DNA from 3 places in the Enterobacter quasiroggenkampii genome. Region 3 is predicted to be linked to each of the others. Evidence: riboswitches for the same ligand, from Rfam matches in the RefSeq annotation. Region 3 holds a riboswitch; each other region holds the start of a gene.
The links. Region 3 has a riboswitch for thiamine pyrophosphate ahead of thiB (thiamine ABC transporter substrate binding subunit). Riboswitches for the same ligand answer to the same signal wherever they lie in the genome.
Positions count from the first base shown of each region.

Region 1: it holds a riboswitch for thiamine pyrophosphate, as region 3 does, so the genes downstream of both, thiM (hydroxyethylthiazole kinase) here and thiB (thiamine ABC transporter substrate binding subunit) in region 3, are expected to answer to the same signal.
Region 2: it holds a riboswitch for thiamine pyrophosphate, as region 3 does, so the genes downstream of both, thiC (phosphomethylpyrimidine synthase ThiC) here and thiB (thiamine ABC transporter substrate binding subunit) in region 3, are expected to answer to the same signal.

Region 1 covers NZ_CP143745.1:3,702,607-3,713,126, forward strand. Annotated here, with positions in the region: gene yegQ (tRNA 5-hydroxyuridine modification protein YegQ) at 1-730, shown strand, start outside; gene V1572_RS17720 (DUF523 domain-containing protein) at 892-1,392, opposite strand; gene yegS (lipid kinase YegS) at 1,534-2,433, shown strand; gene fbaB (class I fructose-bisphosphate aldolase) at 2,487-3,539, opposite strand; gene V1572_RS17735 (nucleoside permease) at 3,790-5,067, shown strand; gene V1572_RS17740 (ADP-ribosylglycohydrolase family protein) at 5,064-6,068, shown strand; gene V1572_RS17745 (PfkB family carbohydrate kinase) at 6,065-7,018, shown strand; gene V1572_RS17750 (GntR family transcriptional regulator) at 6,992-7,738, opposite strand; gene thiD (bifunctional hydroxymethylpyrimidine kinase/phosphomethylpyrimidine kinase) at 7,781-8,581, opposite strand; gene thiM (hydroxyethylthiazole kinase) at 8,578-9,348, opposite strand; TPP riboswitch at 9,384-9,480, opposite strand; gene V1572_RS17765 (STM2901 family protein) at 9,899-10,348, shown strand; gene V1572_RS17770 (DUF1493 family protein) at 10,342-10,520, shown strand, end outside.
Region 2 covers NZ_CP143745.1:820,058-830,577, forward strand. Annotated here, with positions in the region: gene V1572_RS03925 (sensor domain-containing diguanylate cyclase) at 1-1,283, opposite strand, end outside; gene thiH (2-iminoacetate synthase ThiH) at 1,620-2,747, opposite strand; gene thiG (thiazole synthase) at 2,744-3,514, opposite strand; gene thiS (sulfur carrier protein ThiS) at 3,516-3,716, opposite strand; gene V1572_RS03945 (HesA/MoeB/ThiF family protein) at 3,700-4,455, opposite strand; gene thiE (thiamine phosphate synthase) at 4,448-5,083, opposite strand; gene thiC (phosphomethylpyrimidine synthase ThiC) at 5,083-6,978, opposite strand; TPP riboswitch at 7,059-7,167, opposite strand; gene V1572_RS03960 (Rsd/AlgQ family anti-sigma factor) at 7,222-7,707, opposite strand; gene nudC (NAD(+) diphosphatase) at 7,803-8,576, shown strand; gene hemE (uroporphyrinogen decarboxylase) at 8,615-9,679, shown strand; gene nfi (deoxyribonuclease V) at 9,689-10,360, shown strand; gene V1572_RS03980 (YjaG family protein) at 10,402-10,520, shown strand, end outside.
Region 3 covers NZ_CP143745.1:1,334,560-1,345,079, forward strand. Annotated here, with positions in the region: gene araD (L-ribulose-5-phosphate 4-epimerase) at 1-50, opposite strand, end outside; gene araA (L-arabinose isomerase) at 140-1,642, opposite strand; gene araB (ribulokinase) at 1,653-3,362, opposite strand; gene araC (arabinose operon transcriptional regulator AraC) at 3,700-4,545, shown strand; gene V1572_RS06385 (DedA family protein) at 4,674-5,441, shown strand; gene thiQ (thiamine ABC transporter ATP-binding protein ThiQ) at 5,470-6,168, opposite strand; gene thiP (thiamine/thiamine pyrophosphate ABC transporter permease ThiP) at 6,152-7,762, opposite strand; gene thiB (thiamine ABC transporter substrate binding subunit) at 7,738-8,721, opposite strand; TPP riboswitch at 8,753-8,853, opposite strand; gene sgrR (HTH-type transcriptional regulator SgrR) at 8,890-10,520, opposite strand, start outside.

The DNA.
Region 1 (10,520 bases), 2.4 Mb from region 3:
CGGCAACATCGTCCACAAGCATGAGCCGATCCCGGTAACCAACGTTGAGCCAACGCTGGGCATCGGCGCGCCAACCGACAGCGTGTTTATGATTGAAGAAGCCAAACGTCCGGGCGAGTACATGACCGCCTTTGAAGACGAGCACGGCACCTACATCATGAACTCGAAAGATCTGCGTGCCATCGCCCACGTCGAGCGCCTGACCCAGATGGGCGTGCACTCCCTGAAGATTGAAGGCCGCACCAAATCCTATTACTACTGCGCGCGTACCGCGCAGGTATACCGCAAAGCCATCGACGATGCGGCCGCCGGTAAACCGTTCGATACCAGCCTGCTGGAAACTCTGGAAGGCCTGGCGCATCGCGGCTATACCGAAGGCTTCCTGCGCCGTCATACCCACGACGACTACCAGAACTACGAGCACGGCTACTCCGTTTCCGAGCGCCAGCAGTTTGTCGGTGACTTCACCGGCGAGCGTAAAGGCGCGCTGGCGGCCGTCGCGGTGAAAAACAAGTTCACCAAAGGCGACAGCCTGGAGCTGATGACCCCGCAGGGCAACATGAACTTCACGCTGGAGCATCTGGAAAATGGCAAAGGCGAAGCGATTGAGGTGGCGCCGGGTGACGGGCATACCGTCTGGCTGCCGGTTCCGGAAGAGGTGGAGCTGAAGTTCGCGCTGCTGATGCGTAACTTCAACGGTGAAAGCACCCGTAACCCACACGGCAAATAGTCAATCAGGGAAATTTTTTCGCGCTGGGATAATTCTTAGAATCGGATCACATACCGCTTCGTTCAATACGGGTATTATCCCCCCGCTGAAAAACATAACCCATAAATGCTAGCTGTACCAGGAACCACCTCCTTAGCCTGCGTAATCTCCCTTACGCGGGCTTATTTTTTGCCTTCTCTCTCCTCAATCCAGGCAATGAGTTCGTCGATTTGCTTCTCTGAGAACACGGCGATCCCATGCTCTGCGAGCAACGATGCCGCAACCCCCTTCCCCGCTTGATGTATGCCGCGAAACGATCCGTCATAAATAAACTCACTGCCGCACGTTGGGCTGCCATCGGTTAATAATGCAGCGCTACACCCCGACTCCTGAGCAGCGCGTAGCGCAAGCCAGGCTGCAAGCTGATAATGTGCGGTCACGTCCTGCCCGGTATTTTCAATAATTCTGGCTTGCCCGCGCATTACGTCTTTGCCATCAGCGGACATAATCTCTGCCGGAGGACGCGGTACAGGCAGCCCGGCAGCCAGTTCAGGGCAGTGGATAACCAGACGTTGTTCCTGTTGCCAGCGAGCGAGTTGCGCGTTCATTCTCGCTTTTTCACTTCCGTTATAACGAACCCTGAAGCCCATCAGGCACGCGCTTACCAAAATTTTATTCATCATCACTTTCCTGTGATTACGTTAATATCATCGCTGGAGTGTAACGCGCTTTCGGGCTTATTTTGTTCCTTTCATCCTGTTCTTACCCGCTTTTTTCCTCTCTGCTATACACTCTTACTAACGCTAAAAAAGGGAGCAGCGCGGATGGCAACCTATCCAGACAGTTTATTGATTCTCAATGGCAAAAGTGCGGGCAACGATCTCCTGCGTCAGGCAATTCAGGATTTGCGTGACGACGGCGCGCGCATCCACGTCAGGGTAACCTGGGAAAAAGGCGACGCGGCACGCTATATCAATGAAGCCCTCGGGCTTGGCGTCAACACCATCATTTCCGGCGGCGGCGATGGCACCATCAATGAGATCGCGTCAGCGCTGATCGACCTGCCCCCGGCAAACCGCCCGGTGATGGGCATTTTACCGCTCGGCACCGCCAATGATTTTGCCACCAGCGCAGGGATCCCGGAGGCGTTAGAAAAAGCGCTCCAGCTGGCGATCCTCGGTAAAGCCACCGCGGTAGATATTGCGCAGGTGAATGACAAAACCTGCTTTATCAATATGGCCACCGGCGGGTTCGGCACGCGCATCACCAGCGAAACGCCGGAAAAACTGAAGGCGGCGCTGGGCGGCGTGTCGTATCTGATCCACGGTCTGATGCGCATGGATACCCTCAAGCCTGACCGCTGCGAAATTCGCGGCGAGGATTTTCAGTGGCAGGGTGACGCGCTGGTCATTGGCATTGGCAATGGTCGACAGGCTGGCGGAGGTCAGCAGCTGTGCCCGGAGGCGCTGATCAATGACGGTCAGCTACAGCTGCGGATTTTCACGGGCGACGGCCTTCTGCCCGCGCTGTTTACCACGCTGACGCAGCCGGAAGAGAGTCCGAATATCATTGATGGGAAATCCGCATGGTTTGAGGTCAATGCCCCGCACGGGATGACGTTTAACCTCGACGGAGAGCCGCTAAGCGGAACACAGTTCCGCATTGAGGTGTTGCCCGGCGCGCTGCAGTGTCGGTTGCCGCCGGACTGTGTGCTTTTGCGCTGATGGTATTGCCGGGTGGCGGCTTCGCCTTACCCGGCCTACGCTTCGCCCTCAGGTCAGGCAATCGTGACTTTGCTGTCCAGATAGACGTCCTGCACCGCATTGATCAGCTTCACGCCATCGGCCATCGATTTCTTAAACGCCTTACGACCCAGGATCAGCCCCATGCCGCCCGCGCGTTTGTTAATAACCGCCGTACGTACCGCGTCTGACAGGTCAGTATCGCCGCCCGCCGCGCCGCCGGAGTTAATCAGCCCTGCACGTCCCATATAGCAGTTCGCCAGCTGGTAGCGCACCAGATCGATCGGATTATCGCTGGTCAGCTTGCTGTAAACGCGGTCATCGGTGTAACCAAAGTTCACCGCTTTATAGCCGCCGTTATTCTCGGCCATTTTCTGCTTCACGATGTCTGCGCCAATGGTCGCCGCCAGATGGTTCGCCTGGCCGGTAAGATCGGCCGACACGTGGTAATCCACGCCGTCTTTTTTGAATGCCGAGTTACGCAGGTACGCCCACAGCACGGTGACCATACCCAATTCGTGTGCGCGCTCAAACGCCGCAGAGATCTCTTCAATCTGACGACGGGACTGTTCAGAGCCAAAGTAAATCGTCGCCCCAACGGCAACCGCCCCCATATTGAACGCCTGCTCGACGCTGGCGTAGAGCGTCTGGTCATATTCGGTGGGATAGCTCAGGGTTTCATTGTGGTTCAGCTTCACGAGGAACGGAATGCGGTGGGCATAGCGACGCGAGACGGAGGCCAGCACGCCGTAGGTGGAGGCCACGCAGTTACAGCCCGCTTCAATCGCCAGCTCAACAATGTTCTTCGGATCGAAATAGAGCGGATTCGCCGCGAAGGAGGCGCCAGCCGAGTGCTCAACGCCCTGGTCTACCGGCAGAATGGAGAGATATCCGGTGCCACCGAGCCGCCCGGTGTTGTAGAGCGTCTGCATGTTTCGCAGAACCGCAGGCGGACGGTTGTTATCGACCATCACGCGGTCGACGTAGTCATGACCCGGCAGATAGAGCTGGTCGGCTGGAATGGTCATACAACGATGCTGTAAAAGGCTGTCGGCGTCTTTGCCAAGCAACTGCGCAATATCAGTCATGTGATACTCCCGTAAGTCCGACGTCGTGTCGGTGTGTGTTTATCCAGTCCCATTATTTATGGGCAGACTAAGCCTGGTACCGACTTAACAGATTTTCCACCTTTTGCATTTTTTTTCAGCACAATCTGCTGGCTCGATTCGTGTACAACAAAACTGTTACATTGATCAAACAATCACCACAAAGGTATTTAAAAGGTATTATAGAATGGTATGTTAAAGGCGTACCCTCTCTGACATGCAGGATTAAAAAATGAAAACGAAAGTCCAACTGTCATTCATGATGTTTGTTGAATGGTTTATCTGGGGCGCGTGGTTTGTGCCGCTGTGGCTGTGGCTGAGCAAAAGCGGTTTTACCGCCGGGGAAATCGGCTGGTCTTATGCCTGTACCGCCATTGCCGCAATCCTCTCCCCAATTCTGGTCGGATCGCTGACGGACCGCTTCTTCGCCGCGCAGAAAGTACTGGCGGTGCTGATGTTTGCCGGCGCGATTTTGATGTACTTCGCCGCACAACAAACCCAGTTCAGCACCTTCTTCCCGCTGCTGCTGGTTTACTCCCTGACCTATATGCCCACCATCGCGCTGACCAACAGTATTGCCTTCGCGAACGTGGATGACGTCGAGGCCGATTTCCCGCGTATCCGCGTAATGGGCACTATCGGCTGGATCGCCTCCGGGCTGGCGTGCGGCTTCCTGCCGCAGATGCTGGGCTATAGCGATATTTCCGATACCAATATTCCTCTGCTGATGACGGCAGCCAGCTCCGCCCTGCTCGGCGTGTTTGCCCTCTTCCTGCCGAACACGCCGCCGAAAAGTACCGGCAAGCTGGACTTCAAAGTGATGCTGGGGCTGGACGCGCTGATCCTGCTGCGCGACAAAAACTTCCTCGTGTTCTTCTTCTGCTCGTTTCTGTTCGCCATGCCGCTGGCCTTCTATTACATCTTCGCCAACGGCTATCTCACCGAAGTGGGAATGAAAAACGCCACCGGCTGGATGACGCTCGGCCAGTTCTCTGAAATCTTCTTTATGCTGGCGCTGCCGTTCTTTACCAAACGCTTTGGTATTAAGAAGGTCTTACTGCTGGGTCTGATCACGGCCGCCATCCGCTACGGGTTCTTCGTTTACGGCGGTGCGGAACAGTACTTCACCTACGCCCTGCTGTTCCTCGGCATTCTGCTGCACGGCGTGAGCTACGACTTCTACTACGTTACCGCGTACATCTACGTGGATAAAAAAGCGCCGGTGCACATGCGTACCGCCGCGCAAGGCCTGATTACGCTGTGCTGCCAGGGCTTTGGTAGCCTGCTGGGTTACCGCCTGGGCGGCGTGATGATGGAAAAAATGTTCGCATATAAAGAGCCGGTGAATGGGCTGACCTTCAACTGGGCCGGAATGTGGGCATTTGGCGCAATCATGATTGCCGTGATTGCCGTGCTGTTTATGCTGTTTTTCCGCGAATCGGACAAAGAGATCACTGCTATTGAGGTGGTTGATGGCGATACCGCGCTGACACAAGGGGAAGTTAAATGAAACAAGAACGTGTTCTCGGTGCCCTTTACGGGCAGGCGTTAGGGGATGCGATGGGCATGCCGTCGGAGCTGTGGCCGAGAAAGCGCGTCAAAGCGCACTTCGGCTGGATCGACCGCTTTTTACCCGGCCCGGCAGAAAATAACGCGGCCTGCTATTTCGGGCAGGCAGAGTTCACCGACGATACCTCAATGGCGCTGTGCCTCGCCGATGCGATCATTGAGTGCGACGGGGAGATTAACGCAGACGTTATCGGCAAGCATATCCTGAACTGGGCGCTGGATTTCGACGCGTTCAACAAGAATGTGCTCGGCCCGACCTCAAAAATCGCGCTTAATGCGATTCGTGACGGGAAGCCGGTGAGCGAACTGGAAAACAACGGCGTGACGAACGGGGCGGCGATGCGCGCCTCCCCGCTGGGCTGCCTGCTCCCGGCGACGCGGCTGGAACACTTTGTTGAACAGGTGGCGCTAGCCTCCAGCCCGACCCATAAATCGGACCTCGCCATTGCCGGCGCGGTGGTGATTGCCTGGGCGGTATCCCGCGCCATCGACGGCGAAAGCTGGCAGAACATCGTTAATGCCCTGCCGGGGATCGCCCGCTATGCGCAGGAGATGAAAACCACCACTTTCAGCGCGTCGCTGGCGGCGCGTATTGAGCTGGCGCTTAAGACCGTGCGGGAAGCCCACGGTATTGATTCCGCCAGCGAGCAGGTTTATCAGCTGATTGGCGCGGGAACCAGCACCATTGAGTCCGTTCCGGCGGCCATTGCGATGGTGGAACTGGCGGGAACCGACCCGAACCGCTGCGCCATTTTATGTGCCAATCTGGGCGGTGATACGGACACCATTGGCGCCATGGCGACGGCCATCTGCGGTGCGCTCCACGGTGTGCAGGCGATTGACCCGGCGCTCAAAGCCGAACTCGATGCCGTCAACCAGCTCAACTTCGGCCATTATTGCGAGAAACTGCTGCACTTCAGGGAGCAAAGGGAGGGCGTATGAATGCATTTGCCCAACGTCTCGAAAATCTGCACGCCACGCGCCCGGTGACGGTGCTGGGCGCAGCGGTGATTGACGTCATCGCCGACGCCTACGCCCTGCCCTGGCGCGGGTGCGATATCGAACTTAAGCAGCAGGGCGTGAATATTGGCGGCTGCGCGCTGAATATCGCCATTGCCCTGAAGCGACTCGGCATTACGGCGCAAAACGCTCTGCCCGTCGGGCACGGCGTGTGGGCGGATATTATCCGCAACGCCATGGCGAAGCAGGATCTGCACAGCGCTGTGGAGGCCGAGACGGGCGATAACGGCTGGTGCCTGGCGCTGGTTGAGCCTGACGGCGAACGCACCTTTATGTCCTTTAGCGGCGTGGAGAACCAATGGCAGCAGCGCTGGCTGGATGCGCTTCACGTCCCGCAAAACAGCCTGGTGTATTTGTCCGGCTATCAGTTGGCCTCACCGTGCGGTGAACTGCTGACAGGCTGGCTGGAGGGATTACAGGACGTGACGGCCTTCATCGATTTCGGCCCACGCATCGCGGATGTTCCTGATGCGCTGATGGAGAGAATCATGGCCTGCAGGCCAATCGTGTCGCTCAATCGTCAGGAAGCGGAACTCGCGGCTGAAAGACTGGGCGTAGAGGCTGAAAACCTGGGTGAAGTGTGGCAGCAGCGCTTTGGCGCCGCGCTGATTGTGCGCCATGATAAAGATGGTGCTACGTGGTATGACGGTGACGCCTCAGGCGTTGTTCCGGCGTTTCCGGCTACGGTTGTGGATACCATTGGTGCAGGCGACAGCCACGCGGGCGGCACGCTTGCCGGGCTGGCTGCGGGATGGTCACTGGCAGATGCCGTTTTGCTGGGGAATGCCGTGGCGTCATGGGTTGTCAGCCACCGCGGCGGCGATTGCGCCCCGACGCGCAAGGAATTACTCCTCGCACACAAAGACGTATAGGTCGCTGCGACAGTAGCTGATGCTGTACTCAATCGGCCGGTGCTGCTGGTCAAGCGCGACCTGCTTGATCACCAGCACCGGTATTTTTTCATCCATCTTAATGTGCGCCTGAAACTCGCTGTCCGGCATGCGGGCGCTCACCCTTGAGCGGGTGCGCTGCGGGAAGATATTCTGGCTGCGGAAGTAGTCGTAGAGAGAAATACCAATCGCATCCGGGTCGGGAATTAACCCGACCGGGACCCAGGACTCTTCAATCGACACCGCATCGTCATCCACATAGCGAATGCGCTTGAGCAAAAAGACCTCGCTGTCCGGGGAGATCGACAGGTGGTTCGCCACCTCTTCCGGGCATTTCACCACCCGCTTGTTAACCCAGAGCGTATTTGGCGTTTGGCCGCGCAGCACCACCTGCTGTGAGAAGCCGCGCGCCTCTTTCAGCGAATATTCGAAGATATTGTTGATTTGCGTCCCGTAGCCACGGGCGCGCGTCACCACCCCCTCTTCCTCCAGCGCCTGCATCGCTTTACGCACGGTGATGCGCGACACCCCGGTCAACTGGCTCAGATCGCGCTCACCAGGCAAAATATTCCCGTGCTCCAGCACCCCGCTGCGCACCGCATTTTTTACCGTTTCGGCAAACTTCAGGTACAGCGGCGTGTTATCGGGCGCGGCGATCCGTTCATTCAGTTGAGCGATTAACCGGGTATGCGCTTGTTCCATCTCTGTTTTCTCAGGCGTGGTGTTTCCTGCCAGTATACTGGCTTACCACCATGCATGAAAATGATGAACCGGCCCAATACCGTGACCGACTTCCAGAGTATCGGCTTTTGCCAGCGCCGCCGAGAGCCAGGCTTTCGCTTCGCGCACCGTTTCGGCCCAGCCTTCATGCCGGGGACGCAGCGCCGCCAGCGCGGCCGAGAGCGTACAGCCCGTGCCGTGGGTATTTTTGGTCTGCACGCGTGGCGCGGTAAAGCGCACTTCGCCGTCGCGGGTGAAGAGCCAGTCCGGGCTTTCCGCGTCATCCAGATGCCCACCCTTCATCAGCACCGCCCCGCAGCCCATCGCCAGCAGCGCGTTGCCCTGCGCTTTCATCTCGCGTTCCGTTTGCGCGTGCGATGTGCCCAACAGCGCGGCGGCTTCCGGCAGATTGGGCGTGATGAGCGCCACCTGTGGCAGCAGCTTTTTGCGCAGCGTTTCCACGGCAGAGGCGGAGAGCAGCGGATCGCCGCTTTTCGCCAGCATCACCGTATCCAGCACCACGTTTTGCACCTGATAGCGTTTAAGCCGCTCGGCCACCGCTTCAACGATATCCGTTTCGGCCAGCATGCCGATTTTGGTGGTATCGATGCGCACGTCGCTGAACACAGAATCCAGCTGCGCGGCAACAAAATCCGGCTCGATACGGTAGACCGACTGTACGCCGCGCGTGTTTTGCGCCACCAGCGCGGTAATGACCGAGCAGCCGTACGCGCCAAGGGCCGAGAAGGTTTTCAGGTCTGCCTGGATACCCGCGCCGCCGCTGGGATCGGTGCCGGCAATGGTCAGGGCGTTAATTCGCTTCATGCCTGCTCCTCCAGCGTGTAGAGCGCATCCAGAAACGCGCTGGCAAAACTGCCTGGGCCACGCGACTGCGCAACGGCGACCGTTCCGGCTCGTTTCATCCATCCGCAGGCGGCAGCGATGTTATCCAGCCGGTCACCCGGCAGCGAGCAGCTCGCCGCCACAACGGCAGAAAGCGCGCACCCGGTGCCCACCACGCGCGTCATCAGCGGGTCACCGCCGGTAACCGTTCGGGTACGTTGCCCGTCCGTGATGTAGTCCACCTCGCCGGTGACCACCACAATCGTATTGATCTGCCGGGCCAGCGCCTGGGCAGCAGGCACCGCGCTGGCGGCGGTATCGGTCGTATCGACGCCGCGCCCGCCGGCGCTCATCCCGGCAAGAGCAAGGATTTCGGAGGCATTGCCGCGAATGGCCGCCGGTTTCAGGGCAAGAATTTGATGGCAAAAGCGGGTGCGGAACGCCAGGGCGCCCACGGCAACCGGGTCCAGCGTCCAGGGCTTGCCTGCCGCCACCGCGCTTTCAATTGCCCGACGCATCGACTGGGCGCGCGGCGCGGTCAGCGTGCCAACGTTAACCAGCAGCGCATCGGCTATCGCGGCAAACTGCTCGGCCTCTTCGGCCTCGATCACCATCGCCGGGGATGCGCCAAGCGCCAGCAAAACGTTGGCCGTAAAGGTCTGTACGACGTCATTGGTCATACAATGGGTCAGCGGAGAACGGGTGCGGAAGTGATGTAAAACGTGTAAATCGAGCAGGTCAGGCTGCATGGGTTCGCTCCTGCCTTGCGTGAAGAAGCGATGACCGGGAAGGCATCTGACTTCCCTACGCTGGCATTATCCAGATCAGGTAATACGGGTATTTCTCAGCCTTCACAAAGAAGGGCACCCCGAGTCATTTGGTAAGCATTAGCTTACTTTTTGCCAGATTAGGGGAAGTTGCTGGCTCAAGCAAGCCCACTCTTTCGGATAATGATTCTTCACGCAAGGCAGGAGCGAAAGACTTCGAGTGCTCAGAAAGAACAACGACATTCTATTACTCACTGTCTTTTTAGTTAAACAACTAAAAGGTCCTTCACAGATAAGAAAATAATTAACATTGTAAGAGATGGTATTGAGCAGTAGCTAATGAATTTCCTTCTCTTTCCCTTATATAACTCACTGGTATGCGACTGTCTCAATGTATAGCCTGCACACATAACTTTTATCATTTAGCCAACAGCACTTTGATTTTAAGTTCTTTTTCATAAAAACAGCTTCCCCTTTGTACTTGCACGCAGTACGATTAATCAACATGTTACCTGAAACTAAAGGGTTACTGATGGATACAGTAGAAGAATTAAATGGAACATATTTCTATCGTGGCGTATGCAATATCACTGCAGGAGAGTTATTTTTTTGGATTTTACTGGATAGAGTTAACGATCAATTTGGCGGAATTAAAGATGTTATATTAATGAGCTGTATTATTCTGGGTCTGCCATTATTAAAAACAAGAGGTAAACCTTACGGAACCACAGCGGGTACGTCAATAGCATCAAAATACCTTCGCCAACTTCTTAACACTGAATTACCTGTAAGACTTCCAACCCTTACAGAAGCGAGCATAACAACACTTAGGCCTAAATATGTTACTAACCTGGGCGCTTTTGTAGGGCGTGGATTACCTGTTGTTGGTTGGGCTATAGTAGCGAGCGATATTAGTCAAATCGTTTATAAAACCGTTCGTGACTACAACACAATCGCACACGAGAAAGATCGCATATGGTAACAGATCAGGAAGTTTTAGAGCTATTCCGTAAAGAGTTACCTGTGTCAGGTACATTCACAGGAAAGCTGATACCGTTAGAGCTTGATGATATTCTTCAAGATTATGCAGACGATGATGATTTAATTTATTGCATTAATAAATACGACAGTTTTTTTAATATTGACATGTCAGC
Region 2 (10,520 bases), 510 kb from region 3:
ACCGAAACATGATGTGGCTGCATAATCTGGATCCCTTCCCGAGCCACGTTGCGCAGAACGATATCACCGGTCAGGTGACCCAGCGTGTCGTTAATTGACTTGAAGTTATCGATATCCACCAGCGCCATCGCGAAAGGCTGCTGGGTATTCAGCAGCTCTGCGACATCGCTGTCGAACGCGCGGCGGTTTTTACAGCCCGTCAGCGCATCGTGGGTGGCCTGGCGCACATACGCCATTTCGCGCTCTTTATTGGACTGAATCGTGTGGCTCAGCATCGCTTCCAGGCGCGGCGCCTCGCTGACATCGCCGGTTTTGATGGCATTGATAATGTGCATCAACACGCTACGCGAGGCGTGGCGGAGGTATAAGCCGAAGAGGATGATGATGATGGCCGCCAGCGCAAACCCCCAGCCAACGATTGTCGTTTCGTGGCGGGTAATATCGGTAAGCGTCGCACCGGATACCCGGTAGATGACAAACCAGTCCGGGTTGGTAAACGAATAGTAGTAATACCAGGCGTTGCTTTTCTTGTCGTAAAGATGACCTTCGCCGCTGGTCATTTTATCCATCAGCGCTTCGCTCACATACTGCTTGAAGAGCGCGCCGGTATCCGGATGCAGCACCACGGCACCATCGCGTTCGACGACGAAGAATTCCCCCTGAACGGGCGCCACCATCTGACGCAGGGTGAAGCCCATTGAGGTCAAATCGAGATGGAAAGCGAGCGTTCCCTTCAGCCTCCCTTCAGGCGATATCAAAGGCTTATAAAGCGTCACCGTCGGATGGCCGGTGAAGTAGTCCATGTAAGGACGGGTATAGTGGCTGAAGATGCTGGCTTCCGCCTGAGCGACAAACCACGGTCGCGTCCGGGGATCGAAGGTTTTACTCGTCTCCGTGGGGAGCACTTCCGGTGCGCGGAGATAATGCCCTTGCGTGTCCGCCAGCGAGATGGAGGAGACGGTCGGCATCAGGTTCTGCAGATGCATCATCATCTGCAGTCCCTGCGTCGGATTGACGTTGAGCGTCTCGTTTAGCCTGTCGTCGCGCGCAAAGTACATCGCGGAACGGCCCAGGATATAGTCGTTTTCACGCAGGATAGATTCGGTGTAGTTCACCGCCAGGTTATGCGTGAAGTTGCTATTGATCTTATGATAATCCTCAAGAAAATCCTTCCGTTGCGAAAGCGTCACCGCGATCGCGATCACCGCAAAACTGCAGAGGATCCCCGCGAAGCTGAGCATAATGGGCCGGGTAAAAGAGAGCTTTTTGCTGTGAAGTGCCATGAGCTGTACATCGTTCCTGATGGTGAATACTTTTCGTCTGCCGATATCCTCTCAGCATAGTCGCTGTCCTGCGGTTAGCGGTGAATTATACGGCACACGATTTCTGACGGGATGATTTATCTTAAGAACCATTAAGAAAATACTTATTAAACTGGCAGGGACCGTTTGTGTAATGCACCAGAGGCAGGGCGAAACGAGGAAGAAGCTTTTCGCCCTGGTCAGCATCCGTTGCTGACCGTGTGACAATAAAAAACCGGACGATCGCTGACAATCCTCCGGTTTTGCCTTTTCGTTGTGCCTCGATAATTTTTTAACGTGTTGCAGTGCGTTTCAACGTCACTGCGAGGCTCTTCCCAGCCAGCTGTCCCAGTCTTTCCAGACAGGCTGCAGACCCTGCGCTGTCAGGGCGGCAGCGACCGCTTCAGGACGTCGGCTATCATGCGGTACAAACTGTTCCAGCTCGGGACGATCGTCGGCGTAGCCGCCTGGCTGCGTTTTGGAAAATGCGCTGACGTTGTTAATCGCAAGCGGGATGACGCGATCGCGAAACGCCGGGGACTCGCGCGTTGAGAGCGATAATTCCACTTCCGGTGCGAGCAGGCGAAACGCGCAGATGGTCTGCACCAGCTGGCGTTCATCCATCAGAGAAGCCGGCTCAATTCCTCCCGCGCAGGGACGCAGGCGCGGGAAGGAGATGGAATAACGGCTCTGCCAGTAGCGCTGTTGAAGCCACAGCAGATGTTCCGCCACCATGTAACAATCCACCCGCCAGCTGTCGGAGAGCCCGATCAGCGCACCCAGACCGATTTTGTCGATGCCGGCGCGACCCAGCCTGTCCGGCGTTTCCAGGCGGAAAAAGAAATCCTGTTTCTTGCCTTTCAGGTGGTGCCGGGCGTACGTCGCCTCGTGGTAGGTTTCCTGATAGACCATAACGCCGTCCAGCCCGAGCGTTTTGAGCTCCGCGTACTCCTCCTGCGACAGAGGCTGCACTTCCATCTGCAACGACGCAAACTGACGACGAATGGCAGGAAGATGCCGACGGAAATAGTCCATTCCCACTTTCCCCTGATGTTCGCCCGTAACCAGCAGAAGATGTTCAAAGCCCATTTCACGGATGGCTGCACACTCACGGGCAATCTCACCCTCATCAAGGGTTTTTCGCCTGATGCGGTTGCTCATGGAGAAGCCGCAGTAGGTGCAGTCATTGGCGCACAGGTTGGAGAGATAGAGCGGTACGTAGAAGCTCACCGTGTTGCCAAAACGCTGGCGGGTGAGCCGCTGCGCTCGCTGAGCCATCGGTTCGAGGTACGCGCTGGCCGCCGGGGAGAGCAGGGCCATCAGATCCTCGCGGGTCAGCTGACGGGCATGCAGCGCGCGCTCCACGTCAGCCGCCGTTTTGCTGTTGATGCGCAGGGCAATGTCGTCCCAGCTAAGCTGTCGCCAGCGCTCGGTAAACGTGCTCATGAGATCGCCTCCAGAAAACCGGTCAGCGGGCTGGTGGCCTGCGCCTGGAAACTGCGCGAGCCGGGACCTGATCCCCTTGCCAGCAGGCCGGCCTCCACGGCCAGGCGGAATGCCCGCGCCATCATGACCGGATCGTCGGCAACCGCGATAGCCGTATTGACCAGCACCGCGTCAGCCCCCATTTCCAGCGCCTGCGCGGCATGGCTGGGCACGCCAATGCCCGCATCAACCACCACCGGCACGGTAGCCTGCTCAATAATGATTTCCAGCATCGCGCGGGTCTCCAGCCCCTGGTTGGAGCCAATGGGGGCCCCCAGCGGCATGACGGCGGCGCAGCCGACCTCTTCGAGACGTTTGCACAGCACCGGGTCGGCCCCGCAGTAAGGCAGGACGGTAAACCCTTGCTGAACCAGCTTTTCAGCCGCTTTCAGCGTTTCAATCGGGTCGGGCAGCAGCCAGCGGGCATCCGGATGGATTTCCAGCTTCAGCCAGCGGGTGCCGAGCGCTTCACGCGCCAGCTGTGCGGCGAAAATTGCCTCTTCGGCGGTTTTCGCTCCGGAGGTGTTGGGCAGCAGCGTCACGCCTGCTTCCAGCAACGGAGCAAGAATGGCATCGCTGTGATGGCGCAGATCCACGCGCTTGAGCGCCAGCGTCACCAGCTGGCTGCCGCTTTCACGAATGGCATCCACCATCAGCTGCGGCGAGGCGAATTTTCCGGTTCCGGTAAACAGATGCGAATCAAAAACCTTATCGGCAATACGTAACATCTCAGCCCCCTGCGATAACCTGAAACAGCAGGATCTGGTCGCCTTCATTGACCTGCTGATGTTCCCACTGCTCGCGCGGCAGGATCTGTTGATTGAGCGCCAGCGCCGTTCCCGGCTTGAGCTGACGCAGCTTGTCGAGCAGTGCGGCAACGGTAAGCCCGTCGTCGCATCTCATCGGCTCATCGTTAAACAGAATGCGCATCGCGGCCTCCGCATACCGGGCAGCGGCTGGCGCGGCGTAACGCCAGCTGGCGCCAGCCGCTGGAGCGGGCATCAAACAGCCGCAGCGTATTGCGTTCCGTCTCCATGCCGCTGAGCAGCTTGATAGCCTCCAGCGCCTGCATGGTGCCCATCACGCCGACCACCGGACCCAGAATACCCGCCGTACGGCAGTTGCGCGTCGGCTCGGCATCGTCCGGCCACAGGCAGCGATAGCAGCCCTGCGTCCACGGTGGCGTCAGAACCATCATTTGCCCGCCGAACCCCACCGCGCTGGCGGTGATAAGCGGCGTATGATTTGCCACGCAGGCGGCGTTGATCGCCTGGCGCGTCGCCATGTTGTCGGTACAGTCCAGCACCACGTCGGCAAGGGCGACTTCACGGTGCAGGCTTTCACCGCTAAGACGCTCCTGTAAGGCAATCAGCTCGATATCCGGGTTAAGCTGGTTCAGCCGCTGCCGGGTGATTTTCGCTTTCGGCTGGTTGATATCGTCGGTAGTAAAGAGGATTTGCCGCTGCAGATTGCTGAGGTGGACCTCATCGTCGTCGGCCAGCACCAGCGTGCCGATGCCCGCACCTGTCAGATAGAGCGCGGCGGGTGCGCCTAATCCTCCCAGGCCAACAATCAGCACCCGGCTGGCGAGCAGTTTTTGCTGGCCGTCGATGGCGATATCCTCCAGCAGGATCTGACGGCTGTAGCGCATAAAGTCGCGATCATTCATCGCCTGCTCCTGCCAGCTGTAAAAGCTGTTCGGTGGCGGACCGCCAGTCTGCGGCCTGGGTGATGGCGCTGACGACGGCGATGCTGCCGACGTCGGTCTCCAGCACCGCCGGGGCACGTTCAAGGCTGATTCCGCCGATGGCGACGGTGGGGTAATCGGCAAGGCGTTTAACGTGACTCGCCAGCTGCATCAGACCCTGCGGTGCGGAGGGCATCTGCTTGGTTTGCGTCGGGAAGACGTGACCGAGTGCGATGTAAGAGGGACGGGCCGCCAGGGCCACGTCGATCTCCATGTCATCGTGCGTTGACACGCCAAGACGCAGCCCGGCTTCACGGATTGCGCTCAGATCCGTTGTTTCCAGGTCCTCCTGACCCAGATGCACGCCGTACGCCCGGTGCTTAACGGCCAGCCGCCAGTAGTCGTTGATAAACAGCCGGGCGTTATACCGACGCCCCAGCGCAATGGCGGCAACCACATCGGCTTCCACCTCGTCATCGCGCTTATCCTTGATGCGCAGCTGGAGGGTGCGAACGCCTGCCTCCAGCAGTCGCGCTAACCACGCCACGCTGTCCACCACCGGATAGAGCCCTAAACGGTAGGGGACGGGTGGGAAATCGGGCTGGTACATTACGCCTCCTCTTTTTTGAGGTAGATTTCGCCGCCTTTGGCGCGGAAGGTTTCAGACATGTCCGCCATACCCACTTCAATGGTTTGCGTGGCGGCGTAGTCGCGCACTTCCTGGCTGATTTTCATCGAGCAGAATTTTGGTCCGCACATGGAGCAGAAGTGCGCGACTTTGCCCGATTCCTGCGGCAGGGTTTCGTCGTGGTAGGCGCGGGCGGTGAACGGGTCCAGCGCCAGGTTGAACTGATCTTCCCAGCGGAATTCAAAGCGCGCCTTCGACATGGCGTTATCGCGGATTTGCGCGCCCGGGTGGCCTTTGGCCAGATCCGCCGCGTGGGCGGCAATTTTGTAGGTAATCAGCCCCTGCTTCACGTCCTCTTTGTTTGGCAGGCCGAGGTGCTCTTTCGGCGTCACGTAGCAGAGCATGGCGCAGCCGAACCAGCCGATCATCGCCGCGCCAATGCCTGACGTGAAGTGGTCGTAGCCCGGCGCAATATCGGTGGTCAACGGCCCCAGGGTATAGAACGGCGCTTCGTGGCAGTGCTCCAGCTCCTCGGTCATGTTGCGGCGGATCATCTGCATCGGCACGTGTCCCGGGCCTTCAATCATCACCTGCACGTCATACTCCCAGGCGATTTTGGTCAGTTCGCCCAGCGTGTGCAGCTCGGCAAACTGCGCTTCGTCGTTGGCGTCACGGATGGAGCCCGGGCGCAGGCCGTCGCCCAGCGACAGCGAGACGTCATAAGCGGCGCAGATTTCGCAGATCTCGCGGAAGTGTTCGTAGAGGAAGTTCTCCTGGTGATGGGAGAGGCACCACTTCGCCATGATCGAACCGCCGCGCGAGACGATACCGGTCAGACGCTTCGCGGTCATCGGCACGTAGCGCAGCAGCACGCCCGCGTGAATGGTGAAGTAGTCGACGCCCTGCTCGGCCTGCTCCAGCAACGTGTCGCGGAACGCTTCCCAGGTCAGATCTTCGGCAATGCCGTTGACCTTCTCCAGCGCCTGATAAATCGGGACGGTGCCAATCGGAACCGGGCTGTTACGCAGGATCCACTCGCGGGTTTCGTGAATATAGCGGCCGGTGGAGAGATCCATTACCGTGTCCGCGCCCCAGCGCGTTGACCAGACCAGCTTTTCCACCTCTTCTTCGATGGAGGAGGTGACGGCCGAGTTACCGATGTTAGCGTTAACCTTCACCAGGAAGTTGCGGCCAATAATCATAGGCTCGGATTCCGGGTGGTTAATGTTGGCGGGGATAATCGCGCGGCCGGCGGCCACTTCGTCACGCACAAATTCCGGCGTGATGTTCTCCGGCAGGCGCGCGCCAAAGCCCTCTCCCGGATGCTGGTAGCGCAGCACTTCGCTGCGGATACGCTCGCGGCCCATGTTCTCGCGGATGGCGATGAACTCCATCTCCGGCGTGACGATCCCCTGGCGGGCGTAGTGCAGCTGGGTCACGCATTTGCCCGCTTTGGCACGTTTTGGCGTCAGCAGGCCGGTAAAGCGCAGCGCGTCCAGACCGTCGTCGGCCAGGCGTTCTTTGGTGTACGCAGAACTGCGTACGCTGAGTTCTTCGCAGTCGTTACGCGCCTCTATCCACGGCTGGCGCAGCTTTGCCAGACCCTGCTGAACGTTGATCGTAACAGAGGGATCGCCGTACGGGCCGGAGGTGTCATACACCGGTACGGCTTCGTTGTCTTCATACTGCGGATTCTCTTTGCTGCCGCCGATAAGCGTCGGGCTGAGCTGGATTTCGCGCATCGGGACGCGGATATCGGCCTGCGAGCCGGAAATATAGATGCGTTTCGAGTTCGGGAAAGCGGTGCCTTCCAGGGTGTCGATGAAGTGTTGGGCCTGTGCGCGCTGTTCGCGGCGGGTCAGTTTTGCAGTAGACATAGCTCATTCCAAAAGTGAAGGACATGGCTTGTCAGACGACGGATGAAGCAAGAGAGGATCGCCCGGGGGGGCGATACAACAGCAGTGTGACTCTTGTTCCCTTCGCAGGTATTAACCTGATCAGGTTCCGCGGATCCCGAATTAACGGTCTCAGCCCGGCTTTCGCTCTGGGCACTCCGACAAGAAAAATCCCCCTCGTGAGAGGGGCGAATGGTTGTAAATTACTCGTTAACGATTAAGAACTCAAGCCGGGCGCGCGACGTTATCTTCGGGACTGGCATCCAGGACGAGGCTAATCAGTCTATCTTCCAGCGTGAATCGCTCCTCCAGCGCTTCACCGAGGTCGGATAATGCCCGCTGAAACTCAAGGTAGTTATCGTGATCGATGGCATTCTCGAGCGTGGAATCATAGTAATCCATGATCTGCTGGGTGTTGGCCTCCAGCAGCGGATAGAGTTTGCTGGCCGCTAAATACGGCGTTGTCCCTTCCATTTCGCGGATAATGCGTTCATAAATATTGAAATGGCCGTCAGACAGATAGTCGACCAGGCCCTGACAAAAATCATCCAGCGCTTTTTCGTTCAGCCGCATAAACGATTCTTTGCCAGGCTTAATGCCGACCAGATTGTAATAAGCCACGAGTAGATGCTTGCGCACATGAAGCCAGCGATCCACCAGTTTGTTACTTCCTCTAACGCGCTCAGTCAGGCTTTCTAGCTGGTTTAACATGGTCGACTCCGCAAAGTGTAGGATTGAATCTGCTTATCCAGAATGTAACCACAATGCTAACAACATGTCAGTGAAGCGAAGGTAGTGCAATAGATATGGATCGTATTATTGAAAAATCAGATCTGGGTTGGTGGATCGTCAGCCACGAACAAAAATTATGGTTGCCCGGTGGAGAACTGCCCTACGGTGCGGCGGAAACGTTCGATCTCGTGGGCCAGCCAGCGCTAAAGATCGGCGAGTGGCAGGGTGAGCCCGTGTGGTTGATCCAGCAAGCGCGTCGTCAGGATATGGGATCCGTTCGCCAGGTGTTGGATCTGGACGTGGGCCTGTTCCAGTTGGCGGGGCGCGGCGTGCAGCTGGCGGAGTTTTATCGCTCGCACAAATACTGCGGCTACTGCGGTCATACCATGCGTCCGAGCAAAACCGAATGGGCGATGCTCTGCAGCCACTGCCGCGAACGCTACTATCCGCAGATTGCGCCGTGCATTATCGTCGCTATCCGCCGGGAGGATTCCATCCTGCTGGCGCAACATACCCGCCATCGCAACGGCGTTCACACCGTGCTGGCCGGCTTCGTCGAGGTGGGCGAAACGCTGGAGCAGGCGGTGGCGCGCGAGGTGATGGAGGAGAGCGGGATCAAAGTGAAGAACCTGCGCTACGTCACCTCCCAGCCGTGGCCGTTCCCGCAGTCGCTGATGACGGCCTTTATGGCCGAATACGACAGCGGCGAGATCGTTATCGATCAGAAAGAGCTGCTGGACGCGAACTGGTATCGCTACGACGATTTACCGCTGTTACCACCGCCGGGCACCGTGGCGCGCCGGCTGATAGAAGATACCGTAGCGATGTGTCGGGCCGAGTATGAGTAGTGTTACACTGAGGCCATGACGCTTAAGGAACTGCAAAAATGACCGAACTGAAGAACGATCGTTATCTGCGTGCGCTGCTGCGACAGCCCGTTGATGTCACCCCGGTGTGGATGATGCGCCAGGCGGGACGCTATCTGCCAGAATACAAAGCCACGCGCGCGCAGGCGGGCGATTTTATGTCGCTGTGCAAAAACGCCGAGCTGGCCTGTGAAGTGACGCTCCAGCCGCTGCGCCGCTTCCCGCTGGATGCGGCGATCCTCTTCTCGGATATTCTGACCATTCCGGATGCCATGGGCCTGGGCCTGTACTTTGAAACGGGTGAAGGCCCGCGTTTCACCTCTCCGATCAAAAGCAAAGCCGACGTGGACAAGCTGCCGATCCCCGATCCGGAAGGTGAACTGGGCTACGTGATGAACGCCGTGCGCACCATTCGCCGCGAGCTGAAAGGCGAAGTGCCGCTGATTGGCTTCTCCGGCAGCCCGTGGACGCTGGCGACCTATATGGTGGAAGGGGGCAGCAGTAAAGCCTTCACCCTGATTAAAAAGATGATGTACGCCGAGCCGCTGGCCCTGCATGCGCTGCTCGACAAGCTGGCGAAGAGCGTCACGCTCTATCTGAACGCGCAGATTAAGGCGGGTGCGCAGTCGGTGATGATTTTCGACACCTGGGGCGGCGTGCTGACCGGCCGCGATTATCAGCAGTTCTCCCTGTACTACATGAATAAAATCGTCGACGGCCTGCTGCGTGAAAACGAAGGTCGCCGCGTGCCGGTGACGCTGTTCACCAAAGGTGGCGGCCAGTGGCTGGAAGCGATGGCCGCCACCGGCTGCGACGCGCTGGGTCTCGACTGGACCACCGATATTGCCGATGCCCGCCGCCGCGTGGGCGACAAAGTGGCGCTGCAGGGCAATATGGACCCGTCCATGCTCTATGCGCCGCCTGCCCGCATTGAAGAAGAAGTGTCGACTATACTGTCTGGTTACGGCCAGGGGGAAGGCCACGTCTTTAACCTCGGCCACGGTATTCATCAGGATGTACCGCCAGAGCACGCAGGCGTATTTGTGGAGGCGGTGCATCGGCTTTCTGCCCAGTATCACAAGTAAGGAGTCGTTATGGATCTCGCGTCGCTACGCGCTCAACAAATCGAACTGGCCTCATCGGTGATCCGCGAGGATCGTCTGGATAAGGATCCTCCGCAGTACATTGGCGGAGCAGACGTCGGGTTCGAGCAGGGTGGGGACGTGACGCGAGCGGCGATGGTGGTACTGAAGTACCCTTCGCTCGAGCTGGTGGAGTACAAGGTCGCGCGTATTGCCACCACCATGCCCTATATTCCCGGCTTTCTCTCCTTTCGCGAATATCCCGCGCTGCTGGCAGCGTGGGAGCAGCTCTCGCAAAAACCTGACCTGCTGTTTGTCGATGGGCACGGGATCTCACACCCGCGCCGCTTAGGCGTTGCCAGCCACTTTGGGCTGCTGGTGGATGTGCCGACCATTGGCGTTGCCAAGAAACGCCTGTGCGGGGCGTTTGAGCCACTCTCCGCCGAGCCGGGTGCGCTGGCGCCGCTCATCCATAAGGGCGAGCAGCTGGCGTGGGTCTGGCGCAGCAAGGCGCGCTGTAATCCGCTGTTCATCGCCACCGGCCATCGGGTGAGCATGGACAGTGCTCTGGCGTGGGTACAACGCTGCATGAAGGGCTACCGTTTACCGGAGCCGACGCGCTGGGCTGACGCGGTGGCCTCTTCGCGTCCGGCTTTTGTTCGTTGGCAGGAAATTCAGCGATGATTCAGGTAAACTGCGCCTAATTTTCGATTCGAGAGATCATCATGCTACAAAACCCGATTCACCTGCGCCTTGAAAAGCTGGAAAGCTGGCAGCACGTCACCTTTATGGCTTGCCTGTGCGAGCGCATGTATCCCAACTATGCCGCGTTCTGCAAGCAGAC
Region 3 (10,520 bases):
GGCAGCGCCAGGTTGGCTTCAAGTACCTGCCGTTTGAGCTCTTCTAACATTGTTGTCTCCAGTGCCGGATGGCGTTTCGCTTATCCGGCCTACAGGATCGTAGGCCCGGTAAACGCGGCGCCACCGGGCATTCCGTGCTTTAGCGTTTTGAACCGTAATAGACTTCGTTCCAGCGCAGCGCGTCCTTGAAGGCGGGCAGGCGGGTATCGTTATCAATGACGGTCAATTCGATATCGTGCAGCTCGGCGAACTGACGCATGTCGTTCAGATCCAGCGCGTGGCTGAAGACGGTATGGTGCGCGCCACCGGCCAGGATCCAGGCTTCTGACGCGGTCGGCAGATCCGGCTGTGCTTTCCACAGGGCGTTGGCGACCGGCAGTTTCGGCAGAGAATGTGGTGTTTCAACCGCATCGACGCAGTTCACCAGCAGGCGGAAACGATCGCCCAGATCGATCAGGCTGGCGTTGATGGCCGGGCCCGTGCGGGTGTTGAAGATCAGACGCGCCGGATCGGCTTTACCGCCGATGCCGAGGTACTGCACGTCGAGGATCGGTTTTTCCTCTACCGCGATGGAAGGACACACTTCCAGCATGTGCGAGCCGAGCACCAGGTCATTGCCGTTCTCGAAGTGATAGGTGTAGTCCTCCATAAAGGAGGTGCCGCCCTGCAGACCGGTCGACATCACCTTCATGATGCGAAGCAGAGCGGCAGTTTTCCAGTCGCCTTCGCCGGCAAAGCCGTAGCCCTGCTGCATCAGACGTTGTACTGCCAGACCCGGCAGCTGTTTCAGACCGTGGAGATCTTCAAAAGTGGTGGTAAAGGCGTGGAAACCGCCCTGTTGCAGGAAGCGCTTCATGCCCAGTTCGATGCGCGCCGCATCCAGCACGTTCTGACGCTTGTCGCCGTTGATCTGTGCCGCAGGCGTCAGGCGGTAACTGCTTTCGTACTCATCCACCAGCGCGCTTACGTCGCCATCGCTGATGTCATTCACCACCTGCACCAGGTCGCCCACGGCCCAGGTATTCACGGAAAAGCCGAACTTGATCTGCGCGGCCACTTTGTCACCGTCGGTGACCGCCACTTCACGCATGTTGTCGCCGAAACGCACCACTTTCAGGTGGCGGGTATCCTGCTTCGAAACCGCCTGGCGCATCCAGGATCCGATACGCTGTTGCGCCTTACCATCCTGCCAGTGGCCGGTGACCACCGCGTGCTGCTGACGCATGCGCGCGCCGATGAAGCCGAACTCGCGGCCGCCGTGTGCGGTCTGGTTCAGGTTCATAAAGTCCATGTCGATGCTGTCCCACGGCAGGGAGGCGTTGAACTGGGTATGGAACTGCAGCAGCGGTTTGTTGAGGATAGACAGGCCGTTGATCCACATTTTTGCCGGTGAGAAGGTGTGCAGCCATACCACCAGACCGGCGCATTTATCGTCGTAGTTCGCGTCGCGGCAGATATGGGTAATCTCATCCGGCGTTGTGCCCAGCGGTTTCAGCACCAGCTTGCACGGCAGTTTGGCTTCCGCGTTCAGCGCGTTAACGACGTGCTCCGCGTGTTTCGTTACCTGCTGCAGCGCTTCCGGTCCGTACAGATGCTGGCTGCCAATCACAAACCACACTTCATAGTTATTAAAAATGGTCATCATCGTGTCCTTAATGGGTCAGGGTTGCCGTAGTGTCCGCGGTGCTTTTGGCCGGGGCGGCGACAGGGAGATAGTGAAGTTCGGCGCTTTTTGCCCACTGCTGGTAGCGCTGATAAAGCTGTTCAAAGCGTTGTGCCTGCTGAGCACGCGGCTGAAGGGTGTTTTCGACGGCGCTCGCCATGTGCTGCTGCGCGGTGGGGATATCCGCATGGACGCCCGCGGCGACGGCGGCGAAAATCGCCGCGCCCAGCGCGCAGCACTGATCGGACGCCACAATCTGCAGCGGACGGTTCAGCACGTCGCAGCAGGCCTGCATGATCACCGGGTTTTTACGGGCGATGCCGCCCAGCGCCATCACGTTATTCACGTCGATGCCCTGCTCGGTGAAGCACTCCATAATGGCGCGGGCACCGAAGGCCGTTGCGGCAATCAGGCCGCCGAAGAGCGCAGGTGCGTCGGTCGCCAGGTTGAGATCGGTAATCACCCCTTTCAGGCGCTGGTTGGCAAACGGCGTGCGGCGACCGTTAAACCAGTCCAGCACCACCGGGAGGTGATCGAGAGACGGATTTTTGGCCCAGGCGTCGGTGAGCTGGGGCAGAAGCTGCTTTTTGCTCTCGGCGATCTGGGTTTTCAGTTCAGGATGCGCCGCCGCCAGCCGATCCAGCGGCCAGCCGAGCACGCGGCCAAACCAGGCGTAGATATCGCCAAACGCGGACTGACCGGCTTCTAGGCCGATAAAGTCTGGCACCACGCTGCCGTCAACCTGGCCGCAGATACCTTTTACCGCGCGGTCGCCGACGGTGGCTTTATCCGCCGTCAGGATGTCGCAGGTGGAGGTGCCGATGACTTTGACCAGCGTGTTTGGCTGCGCGCCCGCGCCCACGGCGCCCATATGGCAGTCAAACGCGCCGCCGGAGATCGCCACGTTTTGCGGCAGGCCGAGGCGCGTCGCCCACTCCTCACAAAGGGTGCCGACGGGAATATCGGCGGTAAAGGTGTCGGTAAACAGCGGGTATGTCAGGCTCTTGTTGATGATCGGGTCGAGTTCATCGAAGAAGGCTGCCGGAGGTAGGCCGCCCCAGCTTTCATGCCACAGGGATTTATGCCCGGCGCTGCAGCGACCGCGGCGGATATCCTGTGGACGCGTGGTGCCGGAGAGCAGAGCAGGCACCCAGTCGCACAGCTCAACCCATGACGCTGCAGCCTGCGCAACGGTTGCGTCGGCACGGGTGACGTGCAGGATCTTGGCCCAGAACCATTCGCTGGAGTAAATTCCGCCGATGTAGCGCGAGTAGTCCGTTTTGCCCGGCTGATGGCACAGGCGGGTGATGGCTTCGGCCTCTTCCACGGCGGTATGGTCTTTCCACAGCACGAACATGGCGTTCGGGTTGTCGGCAAACTCAGGACGCAGCGCCAGCACGCGGCCTTCGGCATCCACAGGGGCAGGCGTGGAGCCGGTACTGTCGACGCCAATCCCAACAATATCCGCCCGCTGGGCGTCGGTCAGTTCGGCCAGAACGGTTTTAATGGCCGCTTCCATCGACTCAATGTAGTCACGCGGGTGATGCCGAAACTGGTTGTTCGGCGCATCGCAGTAGCGCCCCTCTTGCCAGCGCGGGTACCACTCAACGCTGGTTGCTATCTCCTGGCCGGACGTACAGTCCACTGCCAGCGCGCGAACCGAATCGCTGCCAAAATCGAGGCCAATCGCAATTGCCATGGTGTTGCTCCATCGAAAAAAGAGGTATGGAAGAACATTAGAGACTGGGGACAAAAGTCGTCAGGCAGGATCCGCTAATCTTATGGACTAAATTGCTGTTACAACGGAAAGTGTGACGCCGTGCAAATATTCAATGTGGACATTTCTGCCGCAGTTATAGACACTTTTGTTACTGCTTATCTGCCTGCTCAGGCGGAGAAATCAGGGGGAAAGGCTGAAACATGGCGGACGTAAAAGCGGCGTGATGCTTTTTGGATCTTTTCGCGGGCCATTTTTAACCTGCTTTTAGTGATATGGACAATTGGTTTCCTTGAGGACCCTTGGGAGAACTGAATCTATGGCCGAAACGCAAAACGATCCTCTGCTGCCGGGATACTCGTTTAACGCGCACCTTGTGGCGGGACTGACTCCTATCGAGGCTGAAGGATATCTCGACTTTTACGTCGATCGACCGCTTGGGATGAAAGGATATATCCTCAACCTGACCGTGCGAGGGGAAGGGATCATCAAAAACGGTGACCAGCAGTTTGTCTGCCGCCCGGGGGATATCCTGCTGTTCCCGCCGGGGGAGATCCACCACTATGGCCGTCATCCGGATGCCAAAGAGTGGTATCACCAGTGGGTCTATTTCCGTCCGCGCGCCTACTGGCAGGAGTGGCTTTCCTGGCCGGCTATTTTTGCGCACACCGGTTTTTATCGTCCGGACGAGGTGCATCTGGCGCAGTTTCGCGAACTTTTTGCGCAGATTATCGAGGCGGGACAGGCCGGGGGGCGCTACGCTGAACTGCTGGCGATTAACCTGCTTGAGCAGCTGCTGCTGCGACGGATGGAGGCGATTAACGCGTCGCTTAACCCGCCGCTGGATAACCGCGTGCGCGACGCCTGCCAGTACATCAGCGACCACCTGGCCGATAGCCAGTTTGATATCGCCAGCGTTGCCCAGCACGTCTGCCTGTCACCGTCGCGTCTGTCGCATCTGTTCCGCCAGCAGCTGGGCGTCAGCGTGTTGAGCTGGCGCGAGGACCAGCGCATCAGCCAGGCGAAGCTGCTGCTCAGCACCACCCGGATGCCCATCGCCACCGTGGGGCGCAACGTGGGCTTTGAGGATCAGCTCTATTTCTCCCGGGTATTTAAAAAATGCACCGGTGCCAGCCCCAGTGAATTCCGCGCGGGATGTGAATAAACGGTAAAAAAAGATAAACAAACAGGTGAATGCGGGAAGCAACCTGTAAACTATTCAGACAATTGTTGCCTTGACGCGGTGCGGGGCGCTAAGCAGAATCGCTGATTCGTTTTCTGACCGGAATAGTTATGCAGGCATTGCTGGAACACTTTATTACCCAGTCCGTTATGTACTCGCTCATCGCCGTGGCGCTGGTGGCGTTTCTGGAGTCGCTGGCGCTCGTCGGGTTAATCCTGCCTGGCACCGTGATGATGGCGGGGCTTGGCGCGCTGATCGGCAGCGGTGAGGTCAATTTCTGGCAGGCGTGGCTGGCGGGAATTATCGGCTGCCTGCTCGGCGACTGGATCTCCTTCTGGCTGGGCTGGCGCTTTAAGAAGCCGCTGCACCGCTGGTCGTTCATGAAAAAGAACAAAGCTTTGCTGGATAAGACCGAGCATGCGCTGCACCAGCACAGCATGTTTACCATCCTCGTCGGCCGCTTCGTAGGGCCAACGCGTCCGCTGGTGCCGATGGTGGCCGGGATGCTGGATCTGCCCGTTGCGAAATTCGTGGTGCCAAACATTATCGGCTGCGTCTTCTGGCCGCCGTTCTACTTCCTGCCGGGGATCCTCGCGGGGGCCGCCATCGATATTCCTGACGGTATGCAAAGCGGTGAGTTTAAGTGGCTACTGCTGGGCACGGCGCTGCTGCTATGGCTGGCGGCATGGCTCTGCTGGCGACTGTGGCGCAGCGCGAAGGCAAATATCGATCGCCTGACGCGCTACCTCCCGCGTACTCGCCTGCTCTGGCTGGCCCCGCTGACGCTGGGTGTGGCGGTGGTGGCGCTGGTGGCGCTGATTCGTCACCCGCTGATGCCGGTGTACGGTGAGATTCTATTGAAGGTGGTGAGCCGTTAAGCGCCGGGCGGCACTGCGTTTGCCCGGCCTACGGTTTTATACCCAATAATCCAGAAGCGCTTTCTTTTCCGCTCATTAATGCTTCTGTTGCTCCATCCCACAAAATGCGTCCCTCCGCGATCACCACCGATCGCGGGGCAATCCGTGCGGCATCCTCGATGCTGTGCGAAACCATCAGCATCGTCAGTTGCTGGCGCTGACAGACCTCCTGCACCAGGGCCAGCATCTCCTGGCGCAGCGCGGGATCGAGCGCCGAGAACGGCTCATCCAGCAGAAGTATCGGCTGTTCGCGCACCAGACAACGTGCCAGCGCAACGCGCTGACGCTGCCCGCCGGAAAGCTCGCCCGGCAGCCTGTCGATAAACCCGGCGATCCCCATCTGCGCGGCAATAACTTCCAGTTTATGGCGCTGATCATCGTTCAGCCTCAGTCCCGGGTGCATTCCCAGCGCGATGTTTTGCCGCACCGTCAGGTGGGTAAACAGGTTGTTTTCCTGAAACAGCATTGAGACAGGACGTTTAGCCGGAGGGGCGTTGGTGAAATCACGATTATCGATGACTATCGACCCGCTGGCAGGTTGCAGAAAACCGGCGATCAAATTGAGCAAGGTGCTTTTCCCGGCACCGCTTGGGCCAAGCACGGCGATCATCTCTCCCTGGCGCACGGAGAGCGTGAAGCGCATCGGCAGATGCTGATAAAGCCAGGTTACATCAGTCAGTTTTAGCATCACGCCCCGGAAGTTTTTCGATAACGGTAAATAAGGCAAAGCACAGCAGCAGCAGTAACAGCGCGGTGACCGCGCCGTCCTGACTGCGGTAAGAGCCGATTTGCTGATAGAGCCAGTATGGCAGCGTGCGGAAATCGTCATTGCCGAACAGCGCCACGACCCCAAAGTCTCCAATAGAGAGCACGCAGGCAAACGCCAGCGCCTGTGCCAGCGGACGCTTTAGCGCGCGCAGTTCGACCACCTTCAGCCGCTGCCAGCCCTGCATGCCCAGCGACTGGCACAGCAAACTGTAGCGGCTGTTGACGTCGCGCATCGGGTTTTCCAGCACCTTGAGCGCGTAAGGAATGGCCATTAAGGCGTTGGTAAAGATCACGATGCCGTCGGCGCTTTCCGGCAGGCCGAGGGTGCTGTTGAACAGTAAAAAGAAGCCCGTTGCCAGTACAATCCCCGGCATCGCCAGAATCAGCATGCCCGTCAGCTCCAGCATTTGTCCGGCTTTTTGCGCCTGGCGGGCGTAAAGCTCACGGCTGCTCCACAACAGCATCATGGTCAGGATGACGCACAGTAATCCGGCAGCCAGCGCGATACGCAGCGAGGTCCAGGTGGCCTGCCAGAGGACGGGCTGTTGCAGGACGGACAGGAGATTAAGGTTTAGACCGTCAACGATAACGGCCAGCAGCGGCGGCAACAGCAGCAGGAGCGCCAGCGCGATCAGGATAACATCACTGACGCGGCTGTGCAGGCTGTCCTGCGGATCGCGCCAGCCGGTTATTTGATGACTACCAGCGGGAATGGCTTTACTCAGCCGCTGGCTCAACAGAACCAGTGCAAGGCAGCACGCCATCTGGACTATCGCCAGCAGTGCGGCGCGACCGGGATCGTAGTCGTAACTCAGCGCCTGGTAAATCGCCAGCTCAATGGTGGTGGCCTGCGGCCCGCCGCCAAGTGACAGCACGGTGGCAAAGCTGGCAAAGCAGAGCATGAAGATTAATGCCGCTACGGGCGGGAGCTGGCGGCGCAGCCACGGCCATTCGACAAAGCGGAAGAACGACGCGCCGCGCATGCCGAGCTGGGCGGCAATCTGGCGCTGTTCGCCGGGAATGTTCTCCAGCGCTTGCAAAAAGAGGCGCGTTGCCATCGGCATATTGAAAAAGACGTGTGCCAGCAGGATGCCCTGCAGTCCGTAAGGCGAGAATGACCATTCCAGACCAAGCTGGCCGAACAGCGAAGCCAGCCACCCCTGGCGACCGTAAACGCTCAGAATGCCAAATACCGCCACCAGCACGGGCAGGATCAGCGTCATGGCGCACAGGCGCAGCAGAGCCTGCCTGCCGGGGAAACGCCGCCGATACAGCGCGCGTGCAAGAAAAATCGCCGGGAGCACCGACATCAGGGCAGAAAGAAACGCCTGCCAGAAAGAGAACCGAATGACGTGCCAGAGGTAGCTGTCGTGCCAGAGAGCGAGCAGGTCGCTCTCCGGCGCGTTAAACCACAGCGCAAGAAAAGCCCCCAGGCTGACTGCCACCATTACGACGGCGGCGAGCAGCCCGGGAAGCAACCAGCCGGGAATTAGCGGCTGACGGCGCGTTGCCATTCACTTACCCATGCGGCACGCTGCGCGGCGACCTGCTGCGGCGTAAACTCCAGCGAGGTTTTCGGTTTGGTCAACTGTTCAAAACCTGCAGGCAGTGCAACGCTGGTGACCGGATACATCCAGTTGCCTGCGGGAATGGCATTCTGGAATGCCGGCGAAACCATAAACTTCAGGAACTTCTCGGCCAACTCCGGCTGCTTGCTGGCAGCGGTACGCGCGGCCACTTCCACCTGCAGATAGTGCCCTTCCGCAAAATCTGCGGCAGCATAGTTATCTTTCTTCTCGGCGATAATGTGGTAAGCCGGGGAGGTGGTGTAGCTCAGCACCAGGTCGCTTTCACCTTTCAGGAACAGGCCATAGGCTTCGCTCCAGCCTTTGGTCACGGTCACGGTTTTGGCAGCCAGCTTCTGCCACGCTTCCGGCGCCTTATCGCCGTAGACTTTCTGCATCCACAGCAGCAGACCCAGGCCTGGCGTGCTGGTCCGCGGATCTTCATAAATCACGCGCCACTTCTGGTCGCTTTCCACCAGCTCTTTCAGGCTCTTCGGCGGGTTTTTCAGCTTGTTTTTGTCGTAAACAAAAGCAAAGTAGCCGTAGTCGAACGGCACAAAGGTGTCGTTCTTCCAGCCGCCAGGCACGTTAACGGCCTCTGCTGCGACGCCGCTTTTGGCAAACAGTTTGGTCTGCGAGGCGGCTTCCAGCAGGTTGTTATCCAGACCAAGCACCACGTCAGCCTTGCTGTTTTTCCCTTCCATGCGCAGACGGTTGAGCAGTGAAACGCCATCTTCCAGCGCCACGAACTTCAGCTCGCAGTTGCAGTCAGCTTCAAAGGCTTTTTTGACAACCGGGCCAGGGCCCCAGTCGGCAGAGAAAGAGTCGTAGGTGTAGACCGTCAGGACGGGTTTGGCTAAAACGGGCAGCGCGAACAGCGCCAGCAGGGGGAGAACTTTTTTTAACACTTTGCACCTCAGGGTTGAGTGGCAAAGGATTTTGAGCGACAGCCTCAAATCCCTTCGCCGGCGTTATCCGGATCAGGTTCGACGGGTATTATCTCAGCGCACATCTGTGATGCAGCACCCCGTTGAGAACGGCGCTATTGTAATGATTTGGTGAATATTACGAAAGCGTTATGGCTCCGGGGGCGCAAACCAGGCGGATTTGAAATCAAACCAGCCCAGGGTGTTCATCCGCAGGCCACGCATGCTGCGCTGGCCCTGAATCATCAGCCAGTGGTGGATCAACGGGACGATCGCCTGCTCGGCCAGCAGCTGCTGGCACCACACGGCAAGATTCATCTCGCCCGCATGCCACAGGGCGGCATCCTGCTGCCAGTCACGGTCGATGCAGTGCTGGATCAGCGGGACTTCATACAAATGCGAGAAAAGGGAAAAATCGAGCGGCAGGGTAAAATTAGCGCTGTTGAGCCAGATATCACTGGCGATTTCCCCCTGATGCCATTCGTCATAGTCCACTTCCCTGATGTCCAGCCTGACCCCCTCGGCTGCCAGCAGGCGGGTCATGATCCTCGCGATAAAACGATGCTCAACATGCTCGCGGTAGTAGGTCAGGGTGATGGACTCCAGCCCTGCGGGTTTGTCGCAGTGCGACGGGCGGGCGTGGTGCCAGCGCGGAAGCAGGCCGTACGCCGGGAACCAGTATGTCTGGTACTGCGCTTCCGCATGGTAGATCAGATTGGAAGGGGACAACACGTGGCTGATCCACTTCCGGACGTCCTGGTTTGCTCCGCGGTGGGTGCGGCGGTCAAAGAGAAGATAGTAGCATCCCTCCTCCAGGCGGCTCTCCACGGCCTTTTCTCCCGTGGTGGGGCCTTCCAGCGTCAGCCCGCAGCTCAGGTCTTCATTGAGATCCGGCAATACCCACACGTTCACTTCGTCGATCAGCGCCCGATAGCCAAAGTAGTCATCGAACGCGCGGATTTTCAGCTGATTGCTGTTATTGCGGGACACGGCGTAGGGGCCGGTGCCAATTGGCAGGCTGGCAAAATTGTTCATCGATTCCCACTCGCCGGGCAAAATCATCGACGGTACATAGCCCAGCAGCCAGGGAAGCCACTTGTCCTGCTGCGACAGCTCAATATCCAGCGTCCAGGCCGTAGGGGAGTGGATGCGCGAAATATGCGAGTAGAGCGGCAGCCTGCGGGCGCGTTCCAGAGAGGCGATGACGTCGTGCATCTCCAGCTCGCGACCGTGGTGAAAGTGGATGCCAGGGCGTAAGAAAAAGCGCCAGTGGCGCGGGGAAAGCTGCTGCCAGTGGTGCGCGATATCCGCCTCCAGTTCCCCGTTTTCCTCATTTATCCGCGTCAGGCCGCTGAAGATTTGCCGGGCCATATGGGTTTCTGAGCGGCGTAACGCCGTGCCGGGCAACAGATTTTTCATTGGCCGATAGTAGAGCACCCGCAAAATGTGTCGGCCCTGACGAAAACTGCGTCCGAGATGGGAAACCAGCATCTGGCGCACGGCGGCTTTGTCGCCCACCAGTTGGACCAGCTGATCGATGCGGTCCTGCTCGAGCAGGTCTTCTGCACGCTGCTGCTGCAATGCAAGCCCGGTGTAGAGAAAGGTCAGTCGCGAGCGTTTCCCGCGTCCCGCTTCCGCTTCCCAGCTTAACCAGCCCTGCTGCTGCATGGTATTGAGCAACGTACGCATATGACGGCGGGAACAGCTAAGCAGGTCGGCCAGCTCGTTGAGCGTCGTTTCCTGCGATTGCCCCTCGCAGCACTGCCAGAGGCGGATAAATT